Linked DNA regions of Pseudorhodoplanes sinuspersici. The protein of the gene in region 1 interacts with the protein of each later gene in a pairwise test. Links are inferred from orthologs where the notes say so. Each region holds a gene or a part of one and is shown on either strand. Other genes may lie near its edges. The genes, in order: uvrA and uvrB.

Region 1 (3,776 bases):
AGAGGGGATCGTGGGTGCAAAATCTCTGCTGGCAATTGTGATAGACGGAAATACAGGGCGACTATCCGAGCTGCGTTCGAAATTACAAAATTATTCTCGAGAAGAAGACCCGATCCAAATACGAATGTTCGGTTTGCAGGAGCTAATTTCGCAATTCGGTCTTGCGGAAAAATCGTGAAATACCGATGGGGTCGCATGAGGGGAAATAAGTTTTTCCAGTTCGGTATCAGCCATGCGACCAAAAGCGCTCACTCCGCCGCCTCAACTTTCCTTCTCTTCGGGCCACCCTTGGCCAGCACCGGCTTGAGATACTGCCCGGTATAGCTGCGCTTTTCCTTCACCACGTCTTCGGGCGTGCCGGCCGCCACGATCTCGCCGCCGCCGTCGCCACCTTCGGGGCCGAGATCGATGATCCAGTCCGCGGTCTTGATGACTTCGAGATTGTGCTCGATCACCACGACCGAATTGCCGGTCTCGACCAGCTCGTGCAGCACGTCGAGCAGCTTCGCCACGTCATGGAAATGCAGGCCGGTGGTCGGCTCGTCGAGAATATAGAGCGTGCGGCCGGTGGCGCGCTTACTCAATTCCTTGGCGAGCTTGATGCGCTGCGCCTCGCCGCCGGACAGCGTGGTCGCCTGCTGGCCGATGTGGATATAGCCGAGGCCGACGCGCTGCAGCGTGGTCAGGATATCGCGGATCTTCGGCACCGCCTTGAAGAAGTCGGCGCCTTCATCGACCGTCATGTCGAGAATGTCGGCAATCGACTTGTTCTTGAAGGTGACGTCGAGCGTCTCGCGATTGTAGCGCTTGCCCTTGCAGGTCTCGCAGGTGACGTAGACGTCGGGCAGGAAGTGCATCTCGATCTTGATGACGCCGTCGCCCTGGCAGGCCTCGCAGCGGCCGCCCTTGACGTTGAAGGAGAAGCGGCCGGGCTCGTAGCCGCGCGCTTTGGCTTCGGGGAGGCCGGCGAACCATTCGCGGATCGGCGTGAAGGCGCCGGTATAGGTCGCCGGGTTCGAGCGCGGCGTGCGGCCGATCGGCGACTGGTCGATGTCGATGATCTTGTCGATGTGTTCGAGGCCCTCGATCTTGTCGTGCGGGGCGGGGGCATCGCTCGCGCCGTTCAGCTTGCGGGCGATCGACTTGTAGAGCGTGTCGACCAGGAAGGTCGACTTGCCGCCGCCCGAGACGCCGGTGACGGCGGTGAACAGGCCGAGCGGGATTTCGGCGGTGACGTTTTTCAGGTTGTTGCCGCGCGCATTGACGACCTTGAGCGCGCGATGCTTCGTCGGCGCGCGGCGCTCTGGAACGGGAATGCCGTATTCGCCGATCAGATATTTGCCGGTGATCGAGTGCTTGTCGCTCATGATCTGATCCGGCGTGCCCTGCGCGACGATGCGGCCGCCATGCCGGCCGGCGCCGGGGCCGATATCGAGCACATAATCGGCGAGGCGGATCGCGTCCTCGTCATGCTCGACCACGATCACGGTGTTGCCGAGATCGCGCAGGCGTTTCAGCGTTTCAAGGAGGCGCGCATTGTCGCGCTGATGCAGGCCGATACTCGGCTCGTCCAGCACATAAAGAACGCCGGTGAGGCCCGAGCCGATCTGCGAAGCCAGACGAATGCGCTGGCTTTCGCCGCCGGAGAGCGTGCCGGAGGCTCTGGCGAGCGTCAGATATTCGAGGCCGACATCGACCAGGAAGCGCAGGCGGTCGCGGATCTCCTTCAGGATGCGGACGGCGATTTCGGTCTGCTGCTTGTTCAGTTGCTTGGGAATGTCGTTGAACCATTCCGCCGCGCGCTTGATGCTCATCTCGGAGACCTGGCCGATATGCAAGCCGCCGATCTTCACGCACAACGCTTCCGGCTTCAGGCGATAGCCGTTGCAGGCATCGCACGGCACGTCGGTGAAATACTTGCCGAGCTCCTCACGCGCCCATTCGCTTTCGGTTTCGCGGAAGCGCCGTTCCAGATTGGTGATGACGCCCTCGAACGGCTTTTTGGTGTTGTAGGACCGCATGCCGTCGTCATAGGTGAACTTGATCTCGTCGTCGCCCGAGCCATAGAGGATCGCGTCTTGAGTCTTCTTGGCCAGCGCCTTCCACTTGGTGTCGAGCGTGAACTTGTAATGCTTGCCGAGCGCTTCCAGTGTCTGCACGTAATAGGGTGACGATGATTTCGCCCATGGCGCGATCGCGCCCTTGCGGAGCGTTGCGTCCTTGTCGGGGATGACGAGGTCGGCATCGATATGCTGCTCGACGCCGAGGCCGCCGCATTTCGGGCAGGCGCCGAACGGATTGTTGAACGAAAACAAACGTGGCTCGATTTCGGCAATGGTGAAGCCGGAGACCGGGCAGGCGAATTTCTCCGAGAACAGCATACGCTCTTCGGCATGCGCGCCCTTCAGCCGCTTGCCTTCGACGGCGGCGCCATCGGCGAATTCCGCCACCGCCATGCCTTCGGCGAGATGCAACGCGGTCTCGAAGCTTTCGGCGAGCCGCTGCTTGATGTCGGATCGCACCACGATGCGGTCCACCACCACGTCGATATTGTGCTTGAACTTCTTGTCGAGCACCGGCGCGTTGGCGATCTCGTAATATTGGCCGTCGATCTTCAGCCGCTGGAAGCCGCGCTTCATCCAGTCAGCGATCTCTTTCTTGTATTCGCCCTTCCGGTCGCGCACGACCGGCGCCAGGATGTAGAGGCGGGTGCCCTCTGGCAGCGCCAACACGCGATCGACCATCTGCGACACCGTCTGGCTTTCGATCGGCAGGCCGGTGGCGGGCGAGTAGGGCACGCCGACCCGCGCCCAGAGGAGGCGCATGTAGTCGTAGATCTCGGTGACGGTGCCGACGGTCGAACGCGGGTTCTTCGAGGTGGTCTTCTGCTCGATCGAGATGGCCGGCGAGAGGCCGTCGATCTGGTCGACATCCGGCTTCTGCATCATCTCCAGGAACTGCCGGGCATAGGCCGACAGCGACTCGACGTAGCGGCGCTGCCCTTCCGCATAGATCGTGTCGAATGCGAGCGAGGATTTGCCGGAGCCGGACAGGCCGGTGAACACCACCAGCGAATCGCGCGGCAGGTCGACATCGACATTCTTGAGATTGTGCTCGCGCGCCCCGCGGATCGAAATGAACCGGCGGTCGGCGGCCAAAGAGGATTTGGATTTGGCGCTCTTGTCGAAAAGGTCGTTCATGCAGCCGGATCTTCGGGCCTGGAGGTCATTAATTCAGGGCGGCGGAGGTCCGGCGCGCGGAAGGCAGGCGGGCGGACAGATGCGAACATAGTAAGAACGGCGGCAATGCGCTAGTGCCCGCCGACGCACTGCTGCCATCTGGGGACAAGTGGGCGGCGCCGGCTGGCCGGGATCATGTCAAAAACAAAAGGGCCGGCGTGAAGCCGGCCCTTTGGCAATGTCGTGCCGCTGCGAGGCGGATCAGTATCGTGCGACAACCGGCGAGACCGGCGTCTTGCCCCAGTCGAACTTGTAATTCAGTCCAGCTTTGAGCGTGTGGACCGAGTCGAGTTCATGGCGCCAGCAGAAGGTGGCACCGCCTGACGTGCCGCAAACATCGGCGTCTTTCAGGTCGATAAACAGATACTCGATTTTTACGCTCCAGTTGTTGAGCCAAGCCCATTCAATGCCGCCGCCGACGGCCCAGGTCGTGAGCGTCTCGTTGTTCGTTGCGTTGATGAGACCGCCGCCGCAGCCGCCAGTCGAGCAGTTGTCGAACGTTGCCCGATTGAGATTGACGAATGCCGCGCCGCCCTT
Region 2 (3,777 bases), 1.2 Mb from region 1 along the record:
CCTTCCTGCGTGCACCGCTGCCTGTGATTATTCTCGCAGCGATCGTCGTGCTGATCGGTCCGCTCTTTGCGACGCCGCTATTGAATGCGCCGATCCTCCTATGGCTCGGTCTTGGTACCGAGGCGCCGCCGTCGAACGACTATAATCCGCTGTTTCCGTGGTTCGGCTTCATGCTGATCGGCATCGCCGTCGCGCGCATCCTTGCGCCTTATGCGACGAAGGCGGTCTGGGCGCACTGGCAGCCTGTCGATGTTGCGGGGCGCGTGCTCGCCCTGGCCGGCCGGCACAGTTTGCTGATCTATCTGCTGCATCAGCCGATCCTGATGGGGGTCTTGTTTGGTGTGTCGCAATTGGCAGCAGCGGGCTGAACGGCCCTTTTCTCGCCACGCGACTCCACCCATATTGCGGGGCATGCCGAAATCGCCCGACAAGCCGAAAAAGCCCAAGGATTACGCGCGCCCGACCCGTTCCAAGGCGCACCGGCCGGACGCGCCGAAACATGATCCCGCGCTCGATGACCTGCTGAATCCGGCCATTTCCAAAGGCCGCGCCGGCATGGGGTCCGGCACCGGCAAGAGCCTGAATTTGCAGCCGCCGCCGGACAATTCCTTCGAGCGCCGCGCCGACCGCGCCGCGGAGCACACGGCGCGCACCTCGGCGCCGGGCGGGTTCAAGGAGAAGCCGCAATCCGGCTATGTCGCGCGCGCGCCCTATGACGCGCCGCCGGTCGCGGGCATCGATCCGGTGCTGGCGCGGGAACTCGGTCTCGAAACCGACGATGACGCGCCGCTGCCCGGCTCCAGCGTCGGCCAGCGGCGCGAGAAAAATGACGATGTTGTGGATCTCGGCCGCGGTGTCACCGGCGCCGCCGCCAGCAATGAGGCGCTGGAACATCTGCTGCGCGAGGGCCGCGCAGAATTCAACGCGCAGACCTGGACGCCGCATCGTCCGCCGCGGCCGGAAAAGTCGGAAGGCGGCCTGCGGCTCGAGATCAAAAGCGAGATGGAGCCGAAGGGCGACCAGCCGACCGCGATCAAGGAACTGGTCGAGGGCGCGAACCGCCATGAGCGCACGCAGGTGCTGCTCGGCGTCACCGGCTCCGGCAAGACCTATACGATGGCCAAGGTGATCGAGGCGACGCAGCGCCCGGCGCTGATCCTGGCGCCGAACAAGACGCTGGCGGCCCAGCTCTATGGCGAGTTCAAGAGCTTCTTTCCGGACAATGCCGTCGAGTATTTCGTTTCCTATTACGATTACTATCAGCCGGAAGCCTATATCCCGCGCACAGACACTTACATCGAGAAAGACTCGTCGATCAACGAGCAGATCGACCGTATGCGCCACTCGGCGACGCGCGCCTTGCTCGAACGCGATGACGTGATCATCGTCGCATCGGTGTCGTGCATCTACGGTATCGGTTCGGTGGAAACCTATTCGGCGATGACCTTCTCGCTGAAAAAGGGCGGCCGCATCGAACAGCGCCAGCTGATCGCCGATCTCGTCGCTCTGCAATACAAGCGCACGCCCGATTTCTCGCGCGGCACCTTCCGCGTGCGCGGCGACACCATCGAAATTTTCCCGGCGCATTATGAAGACCGCGCCTGGCGTGTGTCGCTGTTTGGCGACGAGATCGAGAAGATCGCCGAATTCGATCCGCTCACCGGCCGCGAGAGCGATGAGCTGAAATTCGTCAAGATCTACGCCAACTCGCACTATGTCACGCCGCGGCCGACGCTGATCCAGGCGATGAATTCGATTAAGGCGGAACTGAAATGGCGGCTCGATCAGCTCACCTCCGCCGGGCGTCTTCTTGAAGCGCAGCGGCTGGAGCAGCGCACCATCTTCGATCTGGAGATGATGGAAGCGACCGGCTCCTGTGCCGGCATCGAGAATTACTCGCGCTATCTCACCGGGCGTAAACCCGGCGAGCCGCCGCCCACGCTGTTCGAATATGTGCCGGACAATGCGCTGGTCTTCCTCGATGAAAGCCATGTCACGGTGCCGCAGATCGGCGCCATGTTCCGCGGCGACTTCCGCCGTAAGGCAACACTGGCCGAATATGGCTTCCGCTTGCCATCCTGCATGGACAACCGGCCGCTGCGGTTCGAGGAATGGGATGCGATGCGGCCGCAGACGGTCGCGGTGTCGGCGACGCCGGCGGGATGGGAGCTGGAGCAATCCGGCGGCGTATTCGCCGAGCAGGTCATTCGTCCGACCGGCCTGATCGATCCGCCGGTCGACATTCGTCCCGCGCGCACGCAGGTCGACGATCTCGTCGGCGAAGTGCGCGCCGTTGCCGCCAAGGGCTATCGCTCGCTGATCACCGTGCTGACCAAGCGCATGGCCGAGGACCTGACCGAATATCTGCACGAGCAGGGCATCCGCGTGCGCTACATGCATTCGGACATCGACACCATCGAGCGCATCGAGATCATCCGCGACCTGCGGCTCGGCGCGTTCGATGCGCTGGTCGGCATCAACCTGTTGCGCGAGGGTCTCGACATTCCCGAATGCGCGCTGGTGGCGATCCTCGATGCCGACAAGGAAGGTTTCCTGCGCAGTGAAACGTCGCTGATCCAGACCATCGGCCGTGCTGCGCGCAACGTCGACGGCCGCGTGATCCTCTATGCCGATCACGTCACCGGCTCGATGGAGCGAGCGATGGCGGAGACCAGCCGCCGGAGAGAGAAGCAGCAGGCCTACAATGCCGAGCACGGCATCACGCCGGCCTCGGTAAAGCGCAACATCGCCGACATTCTCGACAGCGTATACGAGCGCGATCACGTGCTGGTGGAAACCGGCGCCACGGGCATGACCGGCGAGGCGGCGACCATCGGCCACAATTTCGAAGCGGTGCTGGCCGATCTCGAGCATCGCATGCGCGAGGCAGCGAGCGATCTCGATTTCGAAGAGGCCGCGCGCCTGCGCGACGAGATCAAGCGTTTGCGCGCCACCGAGCTTGCGGTGACCGACAATCCGACGACGAAACGCTTACCCTCCCCTGGAGGGGGAGGGTCGTCCGCCAAAGCCCGCAAGGGCGACGGTGGACGGGGTGGGGTGAACGTGAGCCGCCCCCACAAACCCACCCTCGATGAAATGGGCGTCGCCTCCTATCACGAGGTGCTGCCGGATCGCTCGGGCAAGAAAGGCCAGCGCCCGATGCGCGAGGCGCCGCATTTCCCCGATCTCGACACCATGGGGCCGGGGACCGAATCCATTCCATTCCGCGAGGGCTCGTCCGACGATGCGCGCCGCGACAAGACGGGCCGGCGCTCATCACTCGGCAAGCCGGGTCAGCGCGGCGGGTGGACGAGCAAGAAGTTCAAGAAGAAATAAGCGGCAACGCGCTTCAGCGAAACGCAATATCTCCACCGTCATGCCCGGGTATTGCCGATCACAGCAGATCGTTTATGGGTAAGATCAACAGGCGAATATTCCCCTTGCGTCACGCGTAAAGTCGCAACCCGCACAGTGAGGGGGCAATGATGCATGGCTTTTTGGATTTTGGCTGTTCGTGATTTTTAGCCGTTTGAGATTTGAATGATGTCATCCATGATTCAACACATGGCCTTGCGAACCGCATTCTCATTCCTTCTGCTGCTCGGGATCGCCGCTCCGGCGCACGCGCAATCCGGCGACACCGCCATCATCGACCGGAAAGACATTCCGCCCGCCGTCACCGCGCAGGTGACGTGTGGCACGGAGCCGGAGAGCATCACGCGCCGGCCGTTTGCCGGCGGCTTCGTCTTTGCGTGGGTCTGTCCCGGCAACAATGCC

Evidence for each region.
Region 2: the proteins of uvrA (region 1) and uvrB interact in binary tests that used the Escherichia coli proteins (3 or more experiments, as listed by UniProt). The link is inferred for Pseudorhodoplanes sinuspersici from one-to-one orthologs.

The regions. Positions count from the first base shown.
Region 1 is NZ_CP021112.1:4,551,956-4,555,731, forward strand. Bases 49-3,509 are described here. They hold uvrA (excinuclease ABC subunit UvrA), read right to left. Parts: upstream 3,201-3,509; coding sequence 249-3,200; downstream 49-248. Other genes in these bases: CAK95_RS22205 (hypothetical protein), read left to right, coding at 49-178; CAK95_RS22215 (outer membrane protein), read right to left, coding at 3,441-3,509. Also shown: more of CAK95_RS22205, read left to right, coding at 1-48; more of CAK95_RS22215, read right to left, coding at 3,510-3,776. UniProt on the Escherichia coli protein: The UvrABC repair system catalyzes the recognition and processing of DNA lesions. UvrA is an ATPase and a DNA-binding protein. A damage recognition complex composed of 2 UvrA and 2 UvrB subunits scans DNA for abnormalities.
Region 2 is NZ_CP021112.1:3,358,989-3,362,765, forward strand. Bases 75-3,536 are described here. They hold uvrB (excinuclease ABC subunit UvrB), read left to right. Parts: upstream 75-411; coding sequence 412-3,336; downstream 3,337-3,536. Other genes in these bases: CAK95_RS16295 (acetyltransferase domain-containing protein), read left to right, coding at 75-368. In the rest of the region: more of CAK95_RS16295, read left to right, coding at 1-74; CAK95_RS16305 (hypothetical protein), read left to right, coding at 3,541-3,777. UniProt on the Escherichia coli protein: The UvrABC repair system catalyzes the recognition and processing of DNA lesions. A damage recognition complex composed of 2 UvrA and 2 UvrB subunits scans DNA for abnormalities.